Regions from separate parts of the Streptomyces griseoaurantiacus genome, predicted to be linked through region 1. Evidence: riboswitches for the same ligand, from Rfam matches in the RefSeq annotation. Region 1 holds a riboswitch; the other holds the start of a gene.

Region 1 (5,578 bases):
GAAGAGCGTGTCCGTGCCGGCCAGCTTCTTGATCGTGGGCAGGTCGAGGTGGTCGTAGTGGTCGTGCGAGATGACGACCACGTCGACCGGGCCGAGCGCGGCCTGCGGGAGAGGGACGGGGTGCAGCCGCTTGGGGCCGACGAAGTCGAAGGGGGAGCAGCGCTGCCCCCACACCGGGTCGAACAGCACGCGCCGGCCGTCGATCTCGGCGAGGACGCTGGAGTGCCCCACCCAGGTGATCCGCAGGCCGCTCTTCGGGGGGCGGGCCAGGTCGGCGACGGTCGTGGGGTGCACCGGGATCGTGCCGGTGGGAGCGCGGCGGGCGCGGGACCCCTTCTCGAAGTACTGCTTGGCGATCCCCAGGGCGGAGCCGCCGGACTCGCGGGTGCGGGGGCCGTCGGGGTTCACGAAGACGCCGTCGGCGAAGTTCGGGGAACGGCGGATGCGGGCCAGGCGCTCGCCCGTGGGATCCGCGCCGAAGGACAGGGGCCGTAGCGGGCTGCGCCCGGAGCCGAGGGAAGGAAGGCCGGTCACGGCGTCTCCAGAGGTGTGCGTGGTGCGGTCCATTACCGGCGTCAACGGACGGCGGCCGGGGCGTGTTCCCCGCCCGTGGGGGACGCGGGGAACACGCGGCGGCCCAACCCCGGGGTGAATGAGTGCGGTTGGGGACCCGGCGGCCGGTACCGCCTGCCTCAGACCGCCGCGCCGATCCGCATCCTGATGTCCTCGGGCGAGATCCGGCCCTTGGCCACCACGGCGTCCCCGGAGGACTGGCCGCGCAGCCGCCGGCCGATCCACGGCACGAGATGTTCCCGCGCCCAGTGGATGTCGTCGCGCCGGATCTCCAGCGTCCCGCGCGGCGGCAGCGGCGGCCACGGCTGGTCGGGGTCGGCCGGGACGTCGAGGCCGAGCACCTGGCCGGCCCGCAGGGCGACCCGGGTGTGCCCCTCGGGCGAGAGGTGGAGCCGGTCGGTGTCCCAGGCCCGCCGGTCCTGCACCGTGCGCAGCGACCACAGGTCGAGCACGGGGCAGCCGTACCGGTCGGCGATGGCACGCACATGCCCGTTGTAGGTCGCGATCTTGCCGCGCAGGTGTTTGAGCACGGGGACGCCGCGGGTGTCGAAGCCCGTGGTGACCATGACCGTGCCGACCGCTCCGGCAAGGCGGGCGACGGCCCGCTCGAACCGTTCGGCGACCTCGTCCGGGTCGGTACCGGGGCGGATGATGTCATTGCCGCCCGCGCAGAAGGAGACCAGGTCGGGGGCGAGCTCCAGGGCCCCCGGGAGCTGGTCCGCGACGATCTGGTCGAGCAGTTTCCCGCGCACGGCGAGGTTGGTGTACCGGAAGTCGCCCTCGGGACGGCGGTCGGCGAGGAGTACCGCCAAGCGGTCGGCCCAGCCGAGGAAGGACCCGTCCGGGCCGGGATCGCCCACGCCTTCGGTGAAGCTGTCCCCCACCGCCACGTACGACCCGATCACTGATCTGTTGTCACTCTTCGAATCGTCTGCCACGTCGGCCCATCTTTCCTCCTGGGATGTGAGCTGCGCGACCGTAGGGAGGGGTTGACGGGCGGTGAGATAAGCCACGGGTCAAGGCTTGGTCAACATCGGAATAAGGACGGGGACGGGGACGGGGACGGGGACGGGCGCGGGAGCGGGGACGGGCGCGGATGCGGGTCCGGACACGGCCGAAGGCCGGACCCCGGGGATCGAGGGGTCCGGCCTTCGGGAGGCGGGTGCCGCGGGCCGTGAGGGCCGTGGGCCGTCAGCCGTCAGATGGCGACGCCGTGGGCGCGCAGGTACGCGACCGGGTCGAGGTCCGAGCCGTAGTTCGGGGTGGTGCGGATCTCGAAGTGCAGGTGCGGGCCGGTCACGTTGCCGGTGGCACCGGAGAGGCCGAGCTGCTGGCCCACGGTCACGGTCTGGCCGGCCGAGACGGAGAGCTGCGAGAGGTGGGCGTACTGGGCGTAGTGGCCGTCGGCGAGCTTGAGGACGACCTGGTTGCCGTACGCGCCGCCCCATCCGGCGGAGACGACGGTGGCGTCGGCTATCGCCTTGAGGCTGGTGCCGGTCGGGACGACGAAGTCGGTGCCGGTGTGGTAGCCGCTGGACCACATGCTGCCGGAGGCGTGGTAGGAGGTGCCGATGGCGGCGCCCTGGACCGGCAGGGTGTAGCCGGAGGAACTGCTCGTGGCGGGCTTGGCGGCGGGGGCTTCCTTCGCGGCGGACTGGCTGCCCTGCGCGGCCTGCGGCTGCTCGGCCTTCTCGGTCTTCTGGGTCTTCTCGGCGGCGCCGCTCTTCGCGGGGGCCTCGTGCGCGGCGGAGGAGGAACCCTGCGCGCTCGCCGGGGCCTTGGCGCCGAGGGTGAGCTTCAGGCCGGGGTGGATGAGCGAGGGGTCGCTGCCGACGGCCTCGCGGTTGTCCTCGTACAGCTTGTGCCAGCCACCGGCCACGTGCTGGTCACCGGCGATCTTGGCGAGCCAGTCTCCGGCCTTCACCGTGTAGGTGCGGGCGGCGTTCTCGTGGGCGCCCGCCGAGACGGAGGCGGCGGAGTGCTCGGGGGCGGAGGACGCGGGCGTCGCGGCGTGGGCGCCGGTGGCACCCAGGAGGGGCAGCGCGATCGCGGCGCCACCGGTTCCGGCGGCGGCGAGGGTCGTGGTGATGAACCGGGCCTTGGTGCGGCGGTGCTTACCCTTCGCGGGCATGTCGAATTCCTCTCCGGCGCCTGCGAGGTGAGCTGTCGGGTGCGAGCTGGAGATGCCCGGCCGCGCTGTGGCGGCTATACCCCGAGCCTGTCCCGGAAGACCGGACCAGGCGTTGTACCTGTGGGTCCCCCGCTCCTGCCGTGTACGGGTGGGTGAGTGCGGATTTCCGGGCGGCGGCAGGATTCGGCGTTCCGCTCGGAACGAGGGGGAACGTAAGCGAAATGGCGCCGCGACCACAACCTTCGGCTTTCCCGGACACCTTTTTCCCTTGATCGATTCAGGGAATTCGGGGTACGGCGCCACAAGTGGCGATCTTCCTTTGCCGCCGAATTCGCCGACGGAACAGGTGAATTACGTGAACATGACGTTCGACGCCCCGTCACGAATATGACGCTGCTCACCCGCGCCTTCACCGACGCGGAGCAATACCGGGCCAGTTGGAGCGAAGGTGCCGACCGATGACTATTCGGACAGAACTCCCTTATGGGGAGCGACCGGCTGGGCGATTCGTCGGTTCTGCGGCATTCGCGGGGAGAGGGAGGCGGGCGTGACGTGCGCGCTCGTGCGCGGGTGAGACCTGCGCGCGACCTGCGTGCAGGGGGCACCGGTGCCGTATCGTCGTCGGCGGAACGCGCCCCGCCGACGAGCCGCGTCGGCGGACGGATGGGAGGAGCACCCGTGACACAGCAGGTCCCGTCGACCGAGCCCGAGCTGGCCGGAGTGCGCAACTTCCGCGATCTGGGCGGGCTGCCGACCGCGGACGGCCGACGGGTGGCGTTGGGGCGGCTGTACCGCAGCGGCCACCTCGCGCACGCGACGGCCGAGGACGCGGTGTTCCTCGCCTCCCTGGGCCTGCACACGGTCTTCGACTTCCGCAACGCCGCGGACCACAGGCTGGAGGGCCCGGACGTGGAGCTGCCGGGCGTACGCAACGTGGGCCTGCCGCTGTCCGACCCGGCCGACGGGGCGGAGTTCTGGAAGATGGTGCGCGAGGGGAACCTGGACCAGCTGCGGGAGCTGCTGGACGAGGGCAGGGCCGCGGCGCGGATGATCGCCTCGTACCGCGCGATCGTGCGCGGACGCACGGCCGAGCACGCGCGGGTGCTGGGCACGCTGGCCGAGGGCGGAGTGCCGGCGCTGATGCACTGCTCGGCGGGCAAGGACCGGGCGGGACTGTCGATCGCCGTGACGCTGCTCGCGCTGGGCGTGGAGCGGGACGCGATCCTCGCCGACTACCTGGAGTCGAACGCGAAGCACCGCAGGTACAAGGTGCGCCGCACCGCGTCCTCGCCCGACGCGCACTCCCCCGAGGTGATGGAACTGATCGCCCCGCTGTTCGACGCGCGGGCCGAGTACCTCCAGGCGGCGTTCGCCGCGATCGAGGAGACCTGGGGCGGGGTGGACGCCTACCTGGAGCAGGGCCTCGGGGTCACTCCCGAGGTGCGTGCGCGGCTGCGGGACCACCTGCTGGACTGAGCCCCCGCGCCACTGAGCCCTTGGGCCCCGCCGCGCCCGGCCCGGCCCGCGCGGCGCGCGCTACTTGGCGCCCACCTCGAAGAGCAGCCAGATGAAGGCGGCGAAGAGGTGGCCGACGGCCAGGTAGACGAGCAGCCTGATCCACAGGGCACGCGGGAACTTCGTCTCGTAGTCGCTCATGGGGTCTCTCCGGTGAGGGGGCCGAGGCAGAGCGCGGTACTGGGGCTCTGCAGGAGGGTATGGACGAACAGCAGCTCGCAGCCGGAGGGGTCGGCGGCGGCGAGGCGATGCGGGGTGAGCGAGTCGAAGTGCGCGCTGTCCCCGGTGTCCAGCAGGTGCGCGGTGTCGCCGAGCCGCAGCCGCAGCCGCCCCCGCAGGACGTGGAGCCATTCCTCCCCCGGGTGGACGCGGACGATGTCGCCCTGGGTGCCGTGGGGGACGTGGACGCGCAGTGCCTGCATGCCGCGGCCGGGGGCGCCGGCCTGCCAGTACGTCCAGCCGCCGGCCCGGGTCGGCTCCGCGCGGTCGGCGCGGACGACCGCGTCACGCGCGGCGGTGGTCTCGCCGAGCAGCTCGGAGACGGTCGTGCCGTAGACGCGGGCGAGCGTGAGCAGCACGGGGAGGGACGGCTGGCGGTGACCGGTCTCCAGACGGGAGAGGTGGGCCGGCGAGAGGTCCGCGGCCCGGGCCGCGCTCTCCAGGGTCAGGCCCGCGTGGTGGCGCAGGGCGCGGAGCTGGGGCGCTACGGTGGAGAGGGCCGCGCCGGTCTCCGCCGACGGGGGCGGATCGGATGGGCTCATACCCCCGATTGAGCCAGACTTTTACCCCTGGGGCAATTTTCTTGCCTGACAGGCAAAAACCGGTGGGGCCCCGCGGACCGCGTGCCGCGGGGCCCCACCGGTCGCCGACTACCTGGCGGCCACCGCCTGCTTCACGAGGGTCTTGCCGAAGTCCCACATGAGGCCGCCCTCGTGGGCGTCGTCCATGACCGAGGTGAACGCCTCCAGGAAGCGGTCGACGTCGGCCTCGTCCACCACCAGCGGCGGGATCAGCTTGATCACCTCCAGGTGGTCCCCGGACACCTGCGTGAGGATGCGGTGCCGCTGCAGCAGCGGGACGACGACCATCTGCGCGAACAGCCCCTTGCGGGCCGCCTGCAGCATCGCCCACCGGCTCCGCAGTTTCAGCGACTTCGGCCGGCCGAACTCGATGCCGATCATCAGCCCCCGCCCGCGCACCTCGGAGAGCAGCTCGTACCGCTCCGTCAGGGCCTGGAGCCCGGACTTGAGCCGCTCCCCCATCGCGCGCGCGTGCGCGACGATCTGCTCGTTCTCCATCGCGTGCAGCACCGCGAGTCCCGCCGCCATCGCCTGCGCGTTCGCGCCGAAGCTCGCGGAG
Region 2 (5,578 bases), 2.1 Mb from region 1:
AACACGGCTATCGCCGACCAGCCCTCGCCGATCGTCTTGGCGCCCTCCGTGCTGCCGAGGCTTCCCAGGCCGCCCAGGCCGGGAAGACCGCCGCCGACCATGCCGCCCGGGCCCCTGTGCGGTGCCGACCTCTCGGCCTCGTCCTCCTCGGTGACCTTGGTGCCCTTGGGCGGGGTGAAGTCGAACGTCGACGCGGCCGGGCGGGCGAAGCTGACCTTGGTGAAGCCCGCGTCGACCACGGCGGCACCGCCCGAGGAGGGGGTGAGCGTGAACTTCAGCGGCATGCCGGTGCGCGCGTCCACCGCGATGCTGACGGCACCGACCGTCGAACCGGGCTTCTCCGGCTTGACCAGCAGCTTGTAGGCGTCCCGGCCGGCCACGCGGACGGTGCCGTCGACCGAGACCGACGTCGTGCCGTCGGCCGCCTTCAGGACCTGCTCGGCGAGTTCCTTGGGGGTCACGGAGGAGTCCCCGGACCCGGGACCGTGATGCCCGCCGCCCCGCTTCCCCTCACGGTCGTGCTTCGCGCCGCCCGGTTCCTGGGCGTGGAAGGCCTCGTTGGACCCGCTGTCGTAGGCCCACACCTCGTCGCCGTTGTGGATGACGCTGTACTCGGCGGCCTTCTCGACGAGGGACAACTTGTGCTTGTCCGGGCCGTCCATCGCCACCCGCACGGTGTGCGTGCCGCTCGCCAGCTCCGTCAGCCTGGCGGAGGGGTCGGCGGTGGAGCCGCCCTGCGAGGAGACGCCGGAGAGCAGGCCGCTCTCCAGACCGCCCAGGTCCGGCAGGCCCAGGTCGGTGGTGACCTTGAAGGTGCCGGAGAGCCGGTCCACGTCCGAGGCGGCGATCTTCTCGACGAGTTCCTGTGCGCTGATCCTCGGCAGGTCGGGGTCGCCGGAGTCGGCGAGCGCCGGGACGAGCCCGATGGTCGCCGCCGCCACCCCCACCACGGCGGCCGGGACGACGTACCGCGAGGCCCTGCGCCGCGCCCCGCCCGCGTCTCCGGCGCTGCCACCCGTGTTCCCGCCGGGGGTCTGACCGGGGGTGATGTCGTCGGTTCCGTACGGTGCCATGTGTGCCTTACCTCCGTCGTCGGCGGCGGCTGCCGTGCTCGCGCTCCCCCTGGCTCTGCGTTTCGCCCTCGAGCCGGGACTTCCCACCCCGTGCCGCCATTGTCACCCGAAGTCCGGGGAGGTGGTCCTCTCCATATGACCAAAAAGTCCGCGGCACGGCGTCAACCCCCGGAGCCAACTCCGCGTACTCCTGCGGTATGACACGAGGGTGGAGAGCGTCCACCCACCCGTAGGGGTGGGAGAGTCGCCGGAGGACTTCACGAGGTCCCGACGGGTGAGCGGGCCGGGGCGTTCCGGGTGGCGGGCGGTCCGCGCCGACGACCCGGCCCGGGGCTCATCCGGCCCGGTGCACGACCAGTTCGCACATCTCCGTCAGCGCCTTCTTCGCCGCGCACTCCGGCAGCGGGGCCAGCGCCGACCGCGCGTCCTCCGCGTAGCGCACGGTGTCCCGCCGCGCCTGCTCCAGGGCCGGGTGCTCCCGCAGCCGCTCCAGCGCCTCGGCGAGCCGGGCGTCCTCGGCCAGGTCGGAGTCGAGCAGCTCGCACAGGGCCACGTCCGCCGGCAGGCCGAGCCGCTCGGCGCGCTCCCGCAGCCGCAGCACCGGCAGGGTGGGGATGCCCTCGCGCAGGTCGGTGCCCGGCGTCTTGCCGGACTCCCGGGAGTCGGAGGCGATGTCGAGCACGTCGTCGGCGAGCTGGAAGGCGACGCCGAGCCGCTCCCCGTACTGCGTGAGCACGTCCACGACCGTCTCGTCGGCGCCGGACATCATCGCGCCGAACCGGCAGGCGACCGCGACCAGCGAGCCGGTCTTGCCGGCCAGCACGTCGAGGTAGTGCTCGACGGGGTCCCGGCCGTCGCGCGGCCCGGCGGTCTCCAGGATCTGGCCGGTGACCAGGCGCTCGAACGCCTCCGCCTGGATGCGCACCGCCTCGGGGCCGAGGTCGGCCAGCATGTGGGAGGCGCGGGAGAAGAGGAAGTCACCGGTGAGGACCGCGACCGAGTTGCCCCAGCGGGTGTTCGCGCTGTCCACCCCGCGCCGCACCTCGGCCTCGTCCATGACGTCGTCGTGGTAGAGCGTGGCGAGGTGGGTGAGCTCGACGACGACCGCCGAGGGCACGATTCCCGGGGCGTAGGGGTCGCCGAACTGCGCCGCCAGCATCACGAGCAGCGGACGGAAGCGCTTGCCACCCGCACGGACGAGGTGCTGGGCGGCCTCCGTGATGAAGGCGACCTCGCTCTTGGTGGCTTCGAGCAGGCCCTCCTCGACAGCCGTCAGACCGACCTGGACATCGGCTTCCAGAGCCTGGTCCCGCACGCTCAGCCCGAATGGCCCGACGACGGTCACGAGGGGTCTCCTGTCTGCTGGTGTCTGGTGACGGTTACACGGTTTGTCGATAGGTCGCTGCCCTCACTCAAGTCAGCGTATCCGGTCATGTTTCGATCACCACGAGCGCCCATGGTTCCAGGCCGGGACGTATCGGATCAGAGACGGCATGTTCGTGATCGGGTGATACGCACGGCTATGTGCCGACACGCGCATGATCCACACCGTGTCACCCCTCCGGGCGAGTCCCCGCCGGCGCCCGCGAGACCCCCCGGCGCCCGGCCGGACGACCCCGACGTCCACCACTCCGCCGACTTGCACCATTGAGGGGTATTCCGCACCATACGTCCGTCTCAGCTGCCCAGTGAATTGGGTCACGCGCGACTCCACCGGGGGCCGTCGTAGCGGAATCTGACATTCCCCTTACCTGGGCGCCCAGTTGAGCCCGGCGGCGCACAAAGGATCAACAGCCCAAAACACCCACCGCAAGATCAACCGGGGACAATCGCGTTTTCGTCACTTGTTCCTCACAGGTTTCCTCGCATAGCTTCCTCCCCGATCCGGACGGAACGCCGAGTCCTGCCGCTGTCCGGACACCCATGCACCCATCTCGTGCGGCAGGAGCGGGGGACCCAGGTAAGTCGCCGGTCCGGGCCAAGTCCCGGCCCGGCTAGGGGTGAAGCCGGTTCCGCGTGTGCGGGCCGGCCGGGCACCTCCCAGCCCGAACCCGACAGCTCACCTCGCAGGCGACGGAGAGGACATCCGCCATGCCCCGCTTTCCCCTGCCCACCCGCGCCCTGATCGCCGCCGGCACCGGTGCCGCCGCCCTCGCGCTCCCGCTGTTCGGCGCCACCCAGGCCTCCGCCGCCACGACCACGGCGGCCACCGCGAGCACGACCGCGGTGACGACCACCGCCACCACGGCCGGCTACGCCGACAACCTGGACGGCTGGATCCAGCAGTCGCTGGCGGTCATGGCGCAGAACGGCATCCCCGGCAGCTACGAGGGCATCCACCGCAACATCATGCGGGAGTCCTCCGGCAACCCGCTCGCCGTGAACAACTGGGACTCCAACGCCGCGAAGGGCACCCCCTCCAAGGGCCTGCTCCAGATCATCGACCCGACGTTCCTGGCCTACCACGTGCCCGGCACCTCGCTCGACCCGTTCGACCCGGTCGCCAACATCACGGCGTCCTGCAACTACGCGGCCGCGCGGTACGGCTCGATCGACAACGTGTTCGGCGCGTACTGAGCCGACCGTGCCGGGGGCGGGGGCCGGAAGGCCCGGCCCTTCGCAGCCCCCGTGCGGGCCCGGGTTCAGGGCGCCGGCGGGAAGAGACGTTCGAGGACGACGGCGATGCCGTCGTCCTCGTTCGACGCCGTGACCTCGTCGGCGACCGCCTTGAGTTCGGGATGGGCGTTGGCCATGGCCACGCCGTGCGCGGCCCAGTCGAACATGGGGATGTCGTTGGGCATGTCCCCGAAGGCCAGGGTGCGCGAGGGCGGCAGTCCCAGCCGCTCGGCTGCCAGCGCCAGCCCGGTCGCCTTCGTCACCCCGCATGGCTGGAGTTCGACGGTCCCGGGCCCCGACATGGTGACCGTGGCCAGTGAACCGACCGCCCCCCGGGCCACCGCCGCCAGTTCGTCGTCGGAGAGGAAGGGGTGGCGCAGCAGCACCTTGCTGATGGGCTCTGCCCACAGGTCCTCGCGCCTGCCGACCCGGACGGCGGGCAGCGTGGGGTGCGGCATCAGATAGCCGGGCTCGATCAGCGTCAGCCCGTCCGCCCCGTCCTGGTCGACGGCGGCGTACACCTCGCCGACCTCGGCCTCCACCTTGCCCAGCGCGGTCTCGGCCAGTTCCCGGTCCAGGGTGACGGACCACAGCAGCCGGTCGGCGCCGGCGTCGTACAGCTGCGCGCCCTGCCCGCACACCGCGAGCCCCTCACCGCCGAGGTCCTCCAGGAGGGGGCGCACCCTCGGTGCCGGCCGCCCCGTCACCACGAGGTGTGTCGCCCCGGCGGCGGCCACCCGCGCGAGCGCGGCGAGGGACCGGTCGGAGAGCGTGTCGTCGCCGCGCAGCAGCGTTCCGTCCAGGTCAGTGGCGATGAGGGCATATGCGGTGGGTGCGGCCATGATCAGAGAATACGGATGCCGGGCCCCACCGACCCGCCCCGAACCGGCCGACGTCCGCTTTCTCAGGTACAACGCCCGCCTCGGCAACGACAGTTGACGCACGGCGCCTACGCCCTTGGCCAACACCCCTCACGCATACTGCCCATGACGGGCGACTCGGCCGTAACGTGTGGCCCGACCACCGGGACACGTCCCCCGCCACCAGCGGGAACGTGTCCCCGCCCGGCGCGCAGGAAAGCGAGGCAGCACCGCATGCCCCCGTTCGACGTCCCCGAGGGCGATCCCTTCGGCCCGCACAACCTTCCCTACGGCGTCTTCACCCCGCCCGGCGGCACCGCGCGGACGGTCGGCGTCCGGCTCGGCGCGCACGTGCTCGACGCGGGCGCCGCGGCCCTCGCCCTCGGTTCGCCCTACGCCTCGCTCCTCGCCCGGCCGACGCTGAACCCGCTGCTGGCGGCGGGCCGCACCGCCTGGTCCGACGTGCGGCGCGCGCTGACCGCGTGGGTCACCGTCCCCTCCCACCGGGAGGCGGTCGCCGGGATGCTGCACCCGCTGTCCGAGGTGCGGCTGCACCTGCCGTTCGAGGTCGCGGACTACGTCGACTTCTACTCCTCCGAGCACCACGCGCGGAACGTCGGGCAGATCTTCCGTCCGGACGCGGCCGATTCCCTCACCCCGAACTGGAAGCACCTGCCCATCGGTTACCACGGGCGCGCGGGCACGGTCGTGGTGTCCGGAACGGAGGTCGTACGGCCCTCGGGGCAGCGCAAGGCGCCGACCGACCCCGATCCGGTGTTCGGCCCCTCGGTGCGGCTCGACATCGAGGCGGAGGTCGGCTTCGTCGTCGGCACGCCCTCGCCGCTGGGCCGGCCCGTGCCGCTGTCCGCCTTCCGCGACCACGTCTTCGGACTGTGCCTGCTCAACGACTGGTCGGCCCGGGACGTCCAGGCCTGGGAGTACGTGCCCCTCGGCCCCTTCCTCGGCAAGTCCTTCGCCACGTCGGTCTCCGCGTGGATCACCCCGCTCGACGCGCTGGACGAGGCCCGG

The links. Region 1 has a riboswitch for cyclic di-AMP ahead of OHB09_RS28200 (M23 family metallopeptidase). Riboswitches for the same ligand answer to the same signal wherever they lie in the genome.
Region 2: linked by a shared signal. The riboswitch ahead of OHB09_RS19105 (transglycosylase SLT domain-containing protein) and the one ahead of OHB09_RS28200 (M23 family metallopeptidase) in region 1 are both predicted to bind cyclic di-AMP.

The regions. Positions count from the first base shown of each region.
Region 1 covers NZ_CP108326.1:6,374,790-6,380,367, reverse strand. The annotation lists gene OHB09_RS28210 (MBL fold metallo-hydrolase) at 1-534, opposite strand, end outside; gene OHB09_RS28205 (SGNH/GDSL hydrolase family protein) at 693-1,478, opposite strand; gene OHB09_RS28200 (M23 family metallopeptidase) at 1,772-2,704, opposite strand; cyclic di-AMP (ydaO/yuaA leader) riboswitch at 2,709-2,869, opposite strand; gene OHB09_RS28195 (tyrosine-protein phosphatase) at 3,383-4,180, shown strand; gene OHB09_RS28190 (DUF6126 family protein) at 4,241-4,360, opposite strand; gene OHB09_RS28185 (helix-turn-helix domain-containing protein) at 4,357-4,980, opposite strand; gene OHB09_RS28180 (aspartate aminotransferase family protein) at 5,089-5,578, opposite strand, start outside.
Region 2 covers NZ_CP108326.1:4,286,717-4,292,294, reverse strand. The annotation lists gene OHB09_RS19115 (LolA family protein) at 1-1,073, opposite strand, end outside; gene OHB09_RS19110 (polyprenyl synthetase family protein) at 1,408-2,418, opposite strand; cyclic di-AMP (ydaO/yuaA leader) riboswitch at 2,990-3,159, shown strand; gene OHB09_RS19105 (transglycosylase SLT domain-containing protein) at 3,165-3,650, shown strand; gene OHB09_RS19100 (Cof-type HAD-IIB family hydrolase) at 3,716-4,531, opposite strand; gene fahA (fumarylacetoacetase) at 4,784-5,578, shown strand, end outside.